Regions from separate parts of the Plantibacter sp. ME-Dv--P-095 genome, predicted to be linked through region 1. Evidence: predicted binding sites of a transcription regulator. Region 1 holds the regulator's gene; the other holds the start of a gene.
The links. Region 1 encodes LexA, which represses DNA repair genes until DNA is damaged. Its sites were predicted from a motif close to TCGAACANNTGTTCGA; they were not measured.

Region 1 (6,381 bases):
CCGCTTCGGGTCGTAGCCGAGGCGCGTCAGTTCCACCACGAGGCGATCCCGCTGGGTGCGGATGTCGTCGACCATCGCCAGCATCTCGTCGGCGTGCCGCAACGCGGCGGTTGCGGCGGCCTGCGTCAGCGCACTCAGGTGATACGGCAGCCGCACGAGTCGGAGCGCGTCCACGACGGCCGGGTCTGCGGCCAGGTAGCCGAGCCGGACACCCGCGAAGGCGAACGCCTTGCTCATCGTCCGCGACACGATGAGGCGGGGCCGACCCTCGAGCAGGCGCAGGGCGCTCGCCTCGTCATCGTGGGCGAACTCCGCGTACGCCTCGTCGACGACGACCATGCCGCGCGACGCCTCGTACACCGCGGCGACGGTCTCGAGCGACAGCGGCGTGCCGGTCGGGTTGTTCGGCGAGCACAGGAACACGAGGTCGGGATCAGCCGCCTTCACCTGCCGGGCGGCCGTCTCTGGTGAGAGTTCGAACTCCGGGTCGCGTTCCGCCGGGATCCACGTCGTGCCGACGCCCGCTGCGAGCAACGGGTACATCGAATACGTCGGGACGAATCCGAGCAGCGAACGACCCGGTCCGCCGAACGCCTGCAGGATGTGCTGCAGGACCTCGTTCGAACCGTTGCCCGCCCAGATCTGCTCCGGCGCGACGCCGTGACCCAGATACCCGGCCAAGGCCTCCCTGAGGACCGTGAACTCGCGGTCCGGGTAGCGGTTGACGGTGAGGACGGCGGAGGCCAGGGAGGCGACGATGTCGTGCGCCACGGCCTCGGGGATGGGATGCGTGTTCTCGTTGACGTTCAGCGCCACGGGCACCTGCGCCTGGGGGGCCCCGTACGGGCGCTGTCCTCGGAGGTCGTCGCGGATGGGGAGGTCGTCGAGAGCAGTCACCCGACAATCGTAGCCAGTCGTACCCCGCCGTCGACGCGCTCAGGGCCACTCACGAGCAGCTCGCGCCTGCCTTACTCCGCTGCGTATCGCTGCGGGATGGCCAGACGCTGCCCGGGCTCGATGCCGGCGGTGCTCAGCTGGTTCAGGTTCATGATCTCCGCGATCACGTCGCGAGGGTCCGCATCCGGGGCGATGGACTCGGCGAGCTGCCAGAGCGACTCACCCGGGTCGACCGTGATGTAGCTGAACGTCGTACCCGCCGCTGCGGTGTTGGCTGCCGCGCCACCGGCTGACAAGCCGACGACCGCGACGCCGATCACGAGTGGGATGGCGGCGAGCGTGGTGAAGACGACCCGCCCGCGTCGCGTCAGACGGAGCCGACGCGCTGGCCGCGCGTCCGACGTCGGTGCCTGCGCGGTGCGCGTGGAAACCGTTGCGTGTGACCCGATCAGTGCTGCGCTCATGTCAACCCTCCAAGTGTGTGCTCATCGTGCGATGAGGACTCGTATCCGACCCTCGGCCGAGAGGGCCGGATACGAACCTGTGTTCCGAATATATCTTCGATTGTTCGAATACTCAACCCTGTGTTCGCACCTTCGCGCCGGGAAATCGACGACACGCTCGAACAGATGTTTGTCTGGTCGAGCTGGTGCGGATACAGTTTCGAGTGTTGGAAGCAGTACACCACCACCCACCGACATCGGTCACCGACAGCCGATCAGGGCAGGAGCGAAGATGGCAGCGAACACGGCGGGCGACGGCGCAAGGGAGCGTCAGGTCGGCGGCACTCGGCGGCGGAAGAGCCTCAGCGACAAGCAGCTGGCGATCCTCGACGTCATCCAGCGCTCTGTCTCGCAGCGGGGCTACCCGCCGAGCATGCGTGAGATCGGGGACGCCGTCGGGCTCGCCTCCCTCTCGAGCGTGACGCACCAACTCGGCCAGCTCGAACTGAGCGGGTACCTCCGGCGCGACCCCAACCGCCCCCGCGCCATCGAGGTCCTCATAGACCTCCCGAGCGCCGTGGAGGGCAGCGACCCCGACACTGCTCCCCCGGTCGGTGACGCGGCGATGGTGCCGCTCGTCGGGCGGATCGCGGCCGGCATCCCCATCACGGCCGAGCAGCAGGTCGAAGAGATCTTCCCCCTGCCACGCCAACTGGTCGGGAAGGGCAGTCTCTTCATGCTGAAGGTCGTCGGCGACTCCATGGTCGACGCCGCCATCTGCGACGGTGACTGGGTCGTCATCCGTGAACAGAAGACCGCGGAGAACGGTGAGATCGTCGCCGCCATGCTCGACGAGGAGGCGACGGTGAAGGTGTTCCGTCAGCGCGACGGTCACACCTGGCTCCTCCCCCGCAACTCGGCGTTCGAGCCCATCCTCGGCGACCACGCCGAGGTGCTGGGCAAGGTCGTCGCGGTACTCCGGACCGTCTGACGTCACCCCACTCGACGGACACGGGCCGGGACGATCAGACGGTCGCCCCGGCCCGTGTCCGTCTGTGCCGAGACGCTCGGTTCAGCGCTGCCGAACTCGGCCTGAGTGCGGCGCACAGTGAGGTGTTCCCAATCCCGCGCCCTGGTCCTACGCTGAACGCATGGACGCCGGCCCGAACGCTCGCGCCAGCCGGTCGTCCCGTCGCGTGGGCCTCCTGAGCGCGTCTTCGCTCCTCTGCCTCGCCATCCTGGCGGGATGCACGCCCGCACCCGACGGCACCTCGACGACGGCCGTTCCGACCGACGTCACCGTGCAGCTGGGTCAGAACCGCGATCAGTACGCCGGCCGTTCCGCGATCATCCGGATCGAGAACGGGAGCGAGGACGACCTCGTCATCGTCGGCCTGGAGGTCTCGGGGTCCGCCTTCACGGCGACCACCGACCGGGACCGGGCGTCGGCCGTGCCAGCGGGGCAGACGAAGGATCTGTCCGTCGAGCTTCCCCCGGCTGCCTGCGGCACGGCTGCGTCAGATCTTCGGGCCGACGTCACCCTGCACCTCGAGGACGGTGCTGTGATCGCGATCACGGCAGTGGCCGACCCCACCGCGGTCCTGCCCCGTCTGCACGGAGCCGAGTGCACCGTGGTGGGCGTCGAGCGCATCGCGGACGTCACCGCCGAGACCTCCGTGCGACTCGAGGGCTCCGGGCCGTCGACCGTCGCGGTCCTGACGATCAGCGTCACGCCCACCGGCCGGCGCGGACGCCTCGACCTGGTCGAGCTGCGGTCCACGGTGCTCCTCAAACCGGCACCCGACGCGTCGACGCCGACCGACGCTTCGGCGTGGCCGCTCGACCGCACCGTCGATGCGACCAGTGGTCCTCAGTCGATCGACGTCCGCATCGTTCCGACGCGATGCGACCCGCACGCCCTCGCGGAGGACAAGGTCGGGACACGCTTCCCGCTCGTGGTGCGCATCGACGGCGGACCGGAAGCGGTCATGACGCTTCCGTTGCCTGCAGCCACCGCGACCGCACTCAAGGACGCCGTCCGGATCCGCTGCGGCTGAATCCCAGCCGACACGGCGGACGGCCGGGCCTCAGGAGGTGACGGCCGGCGCCGGGAGGATCTCGGCGAACGGCGCGAGCGCGGCTGCGACCTCGGCACCGACGAGGGCGTGCACGATGGTCCCGCGCTCGTCGTAGTCCGTCGACAACACCTTGCCGCGTTCGTGCAGCAAGGTGACCAGGTCGCCTCGGTCGAACGGGACGAGCACGTTGACCTCGTTGCTCGGCGACGGGATCAGCGCTTCGATGCGCTCCATCAGTTCGTCGATCCCGACGCCCGTCCTCGCGGAGACGAACACGGCGTCCGGGACCAGACCGCGCAGGACGAGCAGCTGTCCGTCATCGACGAGGTCGGCCTTGTTGAACACGACCAGTTCCGGGATGTGGCGCGCGCCGACCTCACCGATCACGTCGCGGACGGTGGCGATCTGACCCGCCGGGTCGGGATGCGCGGCATCCACGACGTGCACGATGACGTCGCTGTCGGCGACCTCCTCGAGCGTCGACCGGAAGGCCTCGACCAGCTGGTGCGGCAGGTTGCGGACGAAGCCGACGGTGTCGGCGAGCGTGTACTCGCGCCCGTCGGCGGTCTCGTTGCGTCGGACGGTCGCGTCGAGCGTCGCGAACAGGGAGTTCTCGACGAGGACGCCGGCCTTCGTGATGCGGTTGAGCAGACTGGACTTCCCGGCGTTCGTGTACCCCGCGATCGCGACCGACGGCACGGTGTTGCGTCGTCGGTTCGCCCGCTTCGCCTCGCGCGCCGGCTTCATCGCGGTGATCGACTTGCGCAGCTTCGCCATGCGGGTGTGGATGCGCCGGCGGTCGAGCTCGATCTTCGTCTCACCCGGCCCCCTCGAGCCCATACCGGCGCCGGCACCACCGACCTGTCCACCGGCCTGACGGCTCATGGACTCACCCCAACCACGCAGGCGCGGGAGGAGGTACTCGAGTTGGGCCAGTTCGACCTGCGCCTTGCCCTCACGGCTCTTCGCGTGCTGGCTGAAGATGTCGAGGATGACGGCCGTGCGATCGATCACCTTGACGCCCACGGCGTCCTCGAGCGCTCGTCGCTGGCTCGGTGCGAGTTCGGTGTCGGCGATGACCGTGTCGGCGCCGAGCGCCTGCACGATCGCCTTCAGCTCCTGCGCCTTGCCGCGCCCGAGATAGGTGCTCGGGTCCGGGTGTGGCTTGCGCTGGAGCAATCCGTCGAGGACGACGGCCCCGGCGGTCTCGGCGAGAGCGGCGAGCTCGCGCAGCGAATTCTCCGCGTCGTGCAGTGCACCCTGCGGGTAGACACCGATGATCACGACGTTCTCGAGGCGGAGCTGGCGGTACTCGACCTCCGTGACATCCTCGAGCTCCGTCGAGAGCCCCGCGACGCGACGGAGGGCCTGGCGGTCCTCGCGGTCGAACTGCTCGCCGTCGTCGGACGAGCCACCCGTGGTGTCCGAGGTCTGCAGCGCGGCGGCACCGCTGCCGAACAGGGTGTACCCGCTCGAGCGGGACGCGGCGCTCGTGAGCACCCGCGCCACCACGTCGTCGGGATCGGCCACCGAGACGTCGTCCGATCCGGCTCCTGGGTCGACATCGGCGTCGTCTGCGGGGTCGTGGGCTGCATCCATCGGTGGTCTACTCATCACGTTAACCCTACTTCCTCCTGGTCCGGTACCGTTCCTGTATGTCGAACGAGCACTACTTCACCGCCGAACCCGCGAGCGAGTTGCAGCTCAGACCCATCACTGCGAAGCTCGGCGGAGTCGACCGATCCCTGGTCTCGGCGAGCGGCATCTTCAGCCCCGGGCACCTCGACCAGGGCACGCTGGTGCTCCTCGCGAACACACCACCGCCGCCGGCGACCGGCGACCTCCTCGACATCGGATGCGGTTGGGGTCCGATCGCCCTGTCGCTCGCGCTCGCGTCACCGGAGGCGACCGTCTGGGCGGTCGACGTGAACCAGCGGGCGCTCCAGCTCACCCGCATCAACGCGGAGCGTCTCGGACTCGAGAACATCCGCGCCGTCCTGCCGGAAGACGTGCCGGACGACATCCGGTTCGCGACCGTCTGGTCCAACCCACCGATCCGGGTCGGCAAGGACGAACTCCACCGACTGCTCATGCACTGGCTTCCACGACTCCAGGACGACGGTGACGCGTGGCTCGTCGTCCAGAAGAACCTCGGTTCCGACTCCCTGCAGAAGTGGCTCCAAGAGCAGCTGCCGGCGTCGTTCCACGTGGGCCGAGCGGCGATGGCCAAGGGCTTCCGGGTGCTGCACGCCAGACGGCGCGAACACCGCTGAGCGGCGTCGTCAGGCGAGCGTGATCGTGCCCGAGTAGACGAGCGTCGCGGGGCCGGCCAGCACGACGTGCTCGCCGTCCTCGCGCTGCACCATGCGGACCCCGAGCACACCGCCCGGGACCTCCACCCGCCAATCGTCGGGCGCTGCTGAGCCGGCCCAGTGCCGGAAGGCGAGCGCCGCGGCCGCGGTCCCGGTGCCGCAGCTCAGTGTCTCGCCGCTGCCCCGCTCGTGCACGCGCATCCGGATCCGTGCCACGCCGTCGGCGATGAGCGGCTCTCCGGGGACCACCAGCTCGACGTTCGCACCCTGCGGCGGCGTGGGCTCGAGCTGGGGGACGTATTCCAGCTCCGCTCCATCGAGTTCCGCGGCGTCCGCCACCGCGACGACGATGTGCGGATTGCCGACGTCGATCCCGATGCCGGGTCGGGCGACGGGAAGCCCCTTCACCCGGACGAGCGTCTCCCGTTCGTCGAGGGACCAGCGGCCGAGGTCGACGGCGTACCCGAGCGGGTCGTACCCGATGGTCCGGACACCCGCGCGGGTGCCGATGGCGAGCTCCTCACCGCGGGCCAGGGTCACCAGACCGCGTTCGAGCAGGTAGTGCAGGAACACTCGGATCCCGTTGCCGCACATCTCGGCGACAGAGCCGTCCGCATTGTGGTAATCCATGAACCACTCCGCTGAGGGATC
Region 2 (6,381 bases), on a different contig from region 1:
CTCGACCGGAACCGCGATGTCGAACACGGTCGTGGGAGCTGCTCCGGGGATGGTACCGGGCCACGGCCGGCTCCGACGTTCGGCCACGGCGGTCCCGCCACCCGGCGGGACACTGCCCCAGGGGACGAGGATGCGGCGGTCGAGGAGGAGACGCCCACCGGACGGCACGGCAGTCAGGACACCGTCGTGACCGAGCATGCTCTGGACCCGGGCGAGCCCGCTGTGGATGCGTTCGTCCGGACCACTGCCCCAGAGACCTTCCTCGTGTTCCGCAGCGTCGTCGAGGGTCTCCGGGACGACCTCGACGAGCTCGACGGGGGAGGCGAGTCCGTGGTCGATGTTCGATGAGCCCTGCAGCTGCCAACGCACCCGGTCGAGGACGTCACCGGCGGTGAACCAACGCGGATGCAACCAGGTCCGGGTGGAGCGCTCGCCACGTTCGCTGCGCATGCTGATCGTGATCGCGGTGGTCACGAGTCCTGCCGCGGTCAATCCGGCGATGAACCGCTCCGCGGACTGCCGGAACCCGAAGGTGAGCTGATCGATGCGGTCGAGCGGAGGTTCGAAGGAGACGGCGACGTTCAGCTCGGTCGGTGGGACGCGGGGGACGACACTCCTGGCGTCCGCGCCGGCGGCGAGACGGTGGGCACGGGCGCCGTCGACGCCGAAACGGTCGCGCACCTCGGTCGCGGGCAACGACCCGAACGCTCCCAGGGTGCTGATCCCGAGTCGATGCAGCAGGGTGCTGAGTTCAGGGCGTCCGAGTGTCGTCAACGGCAGTGGGGCCAGGAAGGCCGAGGACGCTCCCGGTGGGATGACCAGGATCCGGGAGTCGTCCTGCTGGACCACGGTCGACCGCGCCGCCTGTTCTGCGGCGAACGGGCCGTCGGCGATACCGATCCGGGCGTCGGGCACACCGAGGTCGTCGAGGCAGGCGCGGAGGACGTCCGCCGCAGCCGACTCGCCGCCGTAGTAGCGGCTCGGACCTCTGGAGCGGATGGCGCAGAGCCCGGCGCGGTAGGGCTGGACGCCCGGCATGAGTGTTTCGATGCCGAGCAGGATCGGTTCGAACGCCCGGGTGTCGATGACCGGGTCGTAGTCTGCGGTGACCAGCTCCGGACACCGGGCCTCCGCCTCGCGGATGCGCAACCCTCTCCGGACTCCTGCTCGGCGAGCGATCGCGTCGCAGGCGAGGACCTCCCCGTGCTCCACCAGCGCGAGGGGACCGTCGGCGGTGTCCGGAGGCAGGGTGCCGGAGAGTCTCGCCGCCACGATCGGCCAGTCGGGACACCAGAGCACCATCGTGCGCTCGACGAGTTCGGCAGGCGTCTCGATCGTCATCGGTTCACCACCATGGGGAGCCGGGTGACCGTGTCGTCGTCGAGCCTGGTGCGGGAGGGCTGCTCGGCCCGGTCGTCGAGCGGCCCCAGGGGCAGGGTGAGGTGCGCGGTGCGAGGCCTGCCGACCCCACCTTGCCCGAGCATCGAGCTGACCGTGAGTCGTCGACGCAGGAGATGCCCGTGACCCGAGCCGAGGCCGCTCCAGGAGCTCTCGGTCACGCGGAGCGTCGCGTCGCTCTGCGGCCAGGAGCCGAGGACGATGAGTGCCGCCTCGCGTTGGCGGAGCCGGGCGGCGAGCCGTGCTGCGTCGCTCGGCGCGATCCGGCCTGGGGGCGCCGTGATGAGCACCCCGGCGACGTCGGCCATGGCGGCGGTGACCGTGAGCCAGTCGGGCCCGGGCCGGGGGACGAGGACGAGTCGCTCGAGATCGATCCCGGAGGAGGCCGCGGCTTCGATCCCGAACGCTGGAAGGCCGATGACGGCGCACCAGGTGCCGGCCGCGGATGGACCGGCCATGAGGGACATGGCGAGTGCCGTGGAACCGAGGACCGAGTAGCTCCCGCCGGCCTGGAGTGCGCCCCCGGGAAGGAGTCGCGAGAGTTCCGGGGCGGTCGGCAGCGACCTGGTGTCGAGTCGTGTCCCTTGCATCCGCTTGATGCGGCCCTGGAGCTCGTGCAGCTCGGTCGCGGTGTCCGCCCTGACGGGGGAGTCGACGAGTGCGTGGAGGGCCATGGGTCAATATTCGAACATGTCTTCGAACAAGTCAACCGGGTCGACCCGGGTTCACCGACGGATGACGCTCAGTGGGACCATGGTCCCCGAGACCACCGACACGCGGCGTGGTGTGTCATCGGTGGCCGGTACGCTGGGCCCATGTGCGGACGTTTCGTCGTGACCGAATCCACCGAAGAGCTGATCGAGCTCTTCGACATCGACCATGCGGCTGCCGAGCTGCCCGGGCCCTCGTACAACGTGCGCCCGACGGAGCAGATCCCGATCATCCTCGACTCGGCGAAGACGGAGCCGGCGGTCCGGCGTCTCGAATCCGCACGATGGTCGCTCGTGCCGGCGTTCGCCACGGAGCTGAAGAGCCAGTACCCGACCTTCAACGCGCGCTCGGAGGAGATCACCACGAAGCCCACCTTCGCGGATTCGCTCAAGCGACGCCGTGCGCTCATCCCCGCCGCCGGATACTACGAATGGCACACCGAGGGAACGGTGAAGACGCCCTACTACGTACAGACGGCCGGCGGTGAGCCGATCGTCTTCGCCGGACTCTACTCGTGGTGGCGGGACCGCTCGCTCTCGGACGACGATCCGCGGCGATGGGTGCTAAGTGCGACCATCCTCACCCGCCCGGCCGTCGGGTCGTTGCAGGGGCTGCACCCGCGGACGCCCGTGACCCTCCCTCCGGAGTGCTGGGACGAATGGCTCGACCCGCACCATGAGGCGGATCAGGACGAGGTCGACGAGATGGTGCTCGCTGCGACCGACGTCGCGGAGCAACTGGTGTTCCACCGTGTCGCACCGTTGCAGGGTGACGGGCCCGAGCTCATCGTCCCGGTCCAGGACTGACCACTCGCTCGCGACATCGGGCCGTCGGCGCGATCGGGCGACGGCGCGGTCGACATCCGGTCACGTACCCCCCCTGGAAACACAGAACCGCCCCTGACGCGAACGTCAGGGGCGGTTCTCGGTGTCTCAGACGCGAGGGCTGGAAAGACCGGCCACTCGGATCGTCAGCTCCGACTGATCAGAGAATCAGAGGGGGCGGATGTTCTCAGCCTGCAGGCCCTTGGGGCCCTGGTTGGTCTCGAACTCGACCTTCTGGTTCTCCTCGAGCGAGCGGTAGCCGCTCGTCGCGATGGCGGAGAAGTGTGCGAAGACGTCGGCGCTGCCGTCGTCAGGGGTGATGAAGCCGAAGCCCTTTTCGGCGTTGAACCACTTCACAGTTCCAGTTGACATGTATTTCCTCTTTCATGAGTGACCGTTCCCGACTTTCGGGACCGTTCGTCGCGGTGTTCTTTGCTCGCTCCTCAGAAAAGCAGCGTATCCATCGGTGGAAACGCGGCTTGAAATACCTGCGCAACACAACAACTTCGATCCACGTTAGCCCATGAGGGCGCACAAGTGGAACTCAAACAGGTAACGGATTGACGAATTCTGCGACTTTTCCCCGGATCGCCCGTCTCGACGTGGGGAACCTGTGCGGATACCGAGATGTGAGGTGATTCCCCAGCCGTCGACCGTAGGCTGAGGCCATCTGCAGAGCTTCCGCTCGACCGAGCGTCCGCTCATCGCCCCCGGCTGGGAAGTCGACACGATTCCTCCGGAGTGCCCATGTCAACTGAAGCCATCCTCGGCCCGGTTCGTGCCACGAGCCCCCGCAAGCCCGGCGCTGCGAACGTCACCAGCTCATACTCGTCGCTGTTGAAGACGGTTCGTGAAGCGGGACTGCTGCGCCGCCACCGCATGTTCTACATCCTCACGTTCTCGTTCCTCGTCATCGCGCTCCTCGGCTGCGTGACCGGGTTCATCCTGCTGCGCGAGTCCTGGTTCCAGCTCCTCATCGCCGGAGCGCTCGGCATCATCCTGACCCAGTTCGCGTTCCTCGCCCATGAGGCCTCGCACCGTCAGGTGTTCGAGTCCGGTCGTGCGAACGACCGCGCCGGCCGGTTCCTCGCCGCCGGGATCGTCGGCATCAGCTACTCCTGGTGGATGACGAAGCACACGCGTCACCACGCGAACCCGAACCAGGTGACCAAGGACCCCGACATCGAGATCGACACGATCTCCTTCATCGAAGAGGACGCGGCGAAGGCCAAGGGCCTCCAGACGCTCATCACCCGGAAGCAGGGGTACCTCTTCTTCCCGCTCCTCATGCTCGAGGGCATCAACCTGCACGCGCTGTCCTTCAAGACCCTCTTCGGGCCGGGCAAGGTCGACGGCCGGGTCGCGGAGATCAGCATGATCGTCGCTCGCGTCGGCCTGTACCTCGCAGCGATCTTCCTCTTCCTGCCCCTGGGCATGGCGTTCGCGTTCCTCGGTGTCCAGCTCGCCGTCTTCGGCGTCTACATGGGAGCGTCCTTCGCCCCGAACCACAAGGGCATGCCGATCATCCCCGCCGACATGAAGCTCGACTTCCTCCGCAAGCAGGTGTTGACCTCGCGCAACGTCCGCGGATTCGGCATGGCCACCTTCATGGGCGGCCTGAACTACCAGATCGAGCACCACCTGTTCCCGAGCATGCCCCGACCGGCTCTCGCCCGCGCCCGTGTCATCGTGCGGGAGCACTGCGAGACCCAGCAGGTCCCGTACACCGAGACCACGCTGTTGCAGTCCTACGCGATCGTCATCGAGTACTTGAACCGCGTGGGTCTCTCGGCCCGCGACCCGTTCGACTGCCCGGCGGCGGCGAACTTCCGCCGCCGGTAGTCGACGGCGGTCAGATCTCGAGGGTGTCGAGCGGGGCGAGGGCGAAGTAGCTTCCGCCGCCCTGCTCGGTCGCCCATCGCAGGCGATCGTGTGACATGCTCTGCCCCGCGCCGGACAGCACCATCTCATGCGTGCCGAAGGCACGCTTCGGGGCCACGGCCGTGACGAAGTCCATCCCCTCCGAGATCTTCATCCACGGTGCCCCGGCCGGCGCGGCGAGGACGTCGACCTCGACGCCTTCCGGCACGGCGAAGGAGTCCCCGGGGTAGTAGACCCGGTCGTTGATGAGGACGCCGACGTTGTCGATGACGGGGATCGACGGGTGGATGACCGCGTGGGTGCCGCCGAAGAACCGGAGCACGAACGGTCCGACCTCCACCACGTCGCCCGGTGCGACGACGGTGACGTCGTATCCCTCTGCCGCGGCGGCCACACCGGCAGGGCCGTACACGACGGCCCCGGGACTCGCCGCGAGGATGCGGTCCAGGTGCTCCCCGGTCCAGTGGTCGGGGTGGAGGTGCGTGATCAGGACCGCCACGACGTGGTCGACGTCCGCGATCGGTGCCGTGAACGACCCGGGGTCCACGACGAGCTTGGCGCCGTCGGTCTCGAGGAGGAATGCTGCGTGTTCGAACTTCGTCAGTCTCATAGGACGAGTGAATACCGTCCCGGCATCCAAGGCAACCCGGTCCGTCGGGCCTCGCTCGGCCCCGCTCCTGTCAGAATCGGCACGTGACCACGCAGCAACGACGCATCGGCGTCGCCATCAACCCGTCCGCGTCCTTCGGCGCGACCCGAGCGGTCGGCCCGATGGTGCTCGACGCGCTCCACACCGCCGGCCACCGGACGGTCCACCTGCAGGAGGACGACGTCGAGGGACTCCGGGTCTCGGTGCGTGCCGCGATCGACACCGGCCTGGACGCGCTCGTCGTCGTCGGCGGTGACGGGATGGTGAGTCTGGCGGTCGAGGCGGTGCGGGACTCCGGGCTGCCGTTCGGCGTCGTCCCCTCCGGTACGGGGAACGACATCGCCAGAGGCCTCGGCATCCCGTTGGACGACCCCGCGGCGGCCATCGACCTGCTGGTGCGGGCGCTGGATCGGGAGCCGCGCACCATCGATGCGGGCACCGCGAGGGTCGGGGATCGCACGACCTGGTTCGTCGGAGCCGTGTCTGCAGGGTTCGATGCGCTGGTGAACGAGCGGGCGAACCGGATGCGGCGTCCGCGCGGTCGGAGTCGCTACACCATCGCGATCCTCCGAGAACTCATCGCTTTGCGACCCCGCCGGTACGACTTGGTGGTCGACGGTGTGGCCGAGTCGGTGGAGGCGGTGCTCCTCGCCGTGGCGAACAACACCTCGATCGGAGGCGGCATGTTGATCGCCCCGCAGGCCGACCTCGCCGATGGGCGATTCGACCTCTTCGTCGTCGCGCCGGTGTCGCGGTCGCGGTTCCTCCGCCTCTTCCCGAAGGTGTTCTCCGGCGCACACACCGAACTCGACATCGTCCGGCTGTCGCGGGTCCGTTCCGTGTCGATCGGAGCGGCGGACATCTCGGCGTACGCGGACGGGGAACGGATCGGACCCCTGCCGGTCGTGGTCGAGGTGG

Region 2: a site for LexA is predicted at 2,083-2,098, ahead of imuA' (DnaE2-dependent mutagenesis accessory factor ImuA'). Genes of this name have one in related genera too.

The regions. Positions count from the first base shown of each region.
Region 1 is NZ_JARVSB010000009.1:32,017-38,397, forward strand. Features, by position in the region: gene QRN26_RS12325 (histidinol-phosphate transaminase) at 1-897, opposite strand, end outside; gene QRN26_RS12330 (LysM peptidoglycan-binding domain-containing protein) at 969-1,361, opposite strand; gene lexA (transcriptional repressor LexA) at 1,633-2,331, shown strand; gene QRN26_RS12340 (hypothetical protein) at 2,492-3,397, shown strand; gene hflX (GTPase HflX) at 3,428-5,032, opposite strand; gene QRN26_RS12350 (class I SAM-dependent methyltransferase) at 5,074-5,691, shown strand; gene dapF (diaminopimelate epimerase) at 5,701-6,381, opposite strand, start outside.
Region 2 is NZ_JARVSB010000004.1:249,221-255,601, forward strand. Features, by position in the region: gene QRN26_RS06300 (DNA polymerase Y family protein) at 1-1,341, opposite strand, end outside; gene imuA' (DnaE2-dependent mutagenesis accessory factor ImuA') at 1,338-2,072, opposite strand; gene QRN26_RS06310 (SOS response-associated peptidase) at 2,214-2,915, shown strand; gene QRN26_RS06315 (cold-shock protein) at 3,102-3,305, opposite strand; gene QRN26_RS06320 (fatty acid desaturase family protein) at 3,681-4,775, shown strand; gene QRN26_RS06325 (MBL fold metallo-hydrolase) at 4,786-5,424, opposite strand; gene QRN26_RS06330 (diacylglycerol/lipid kinase family protein) at 5,508-6,381, shown strand, end outside.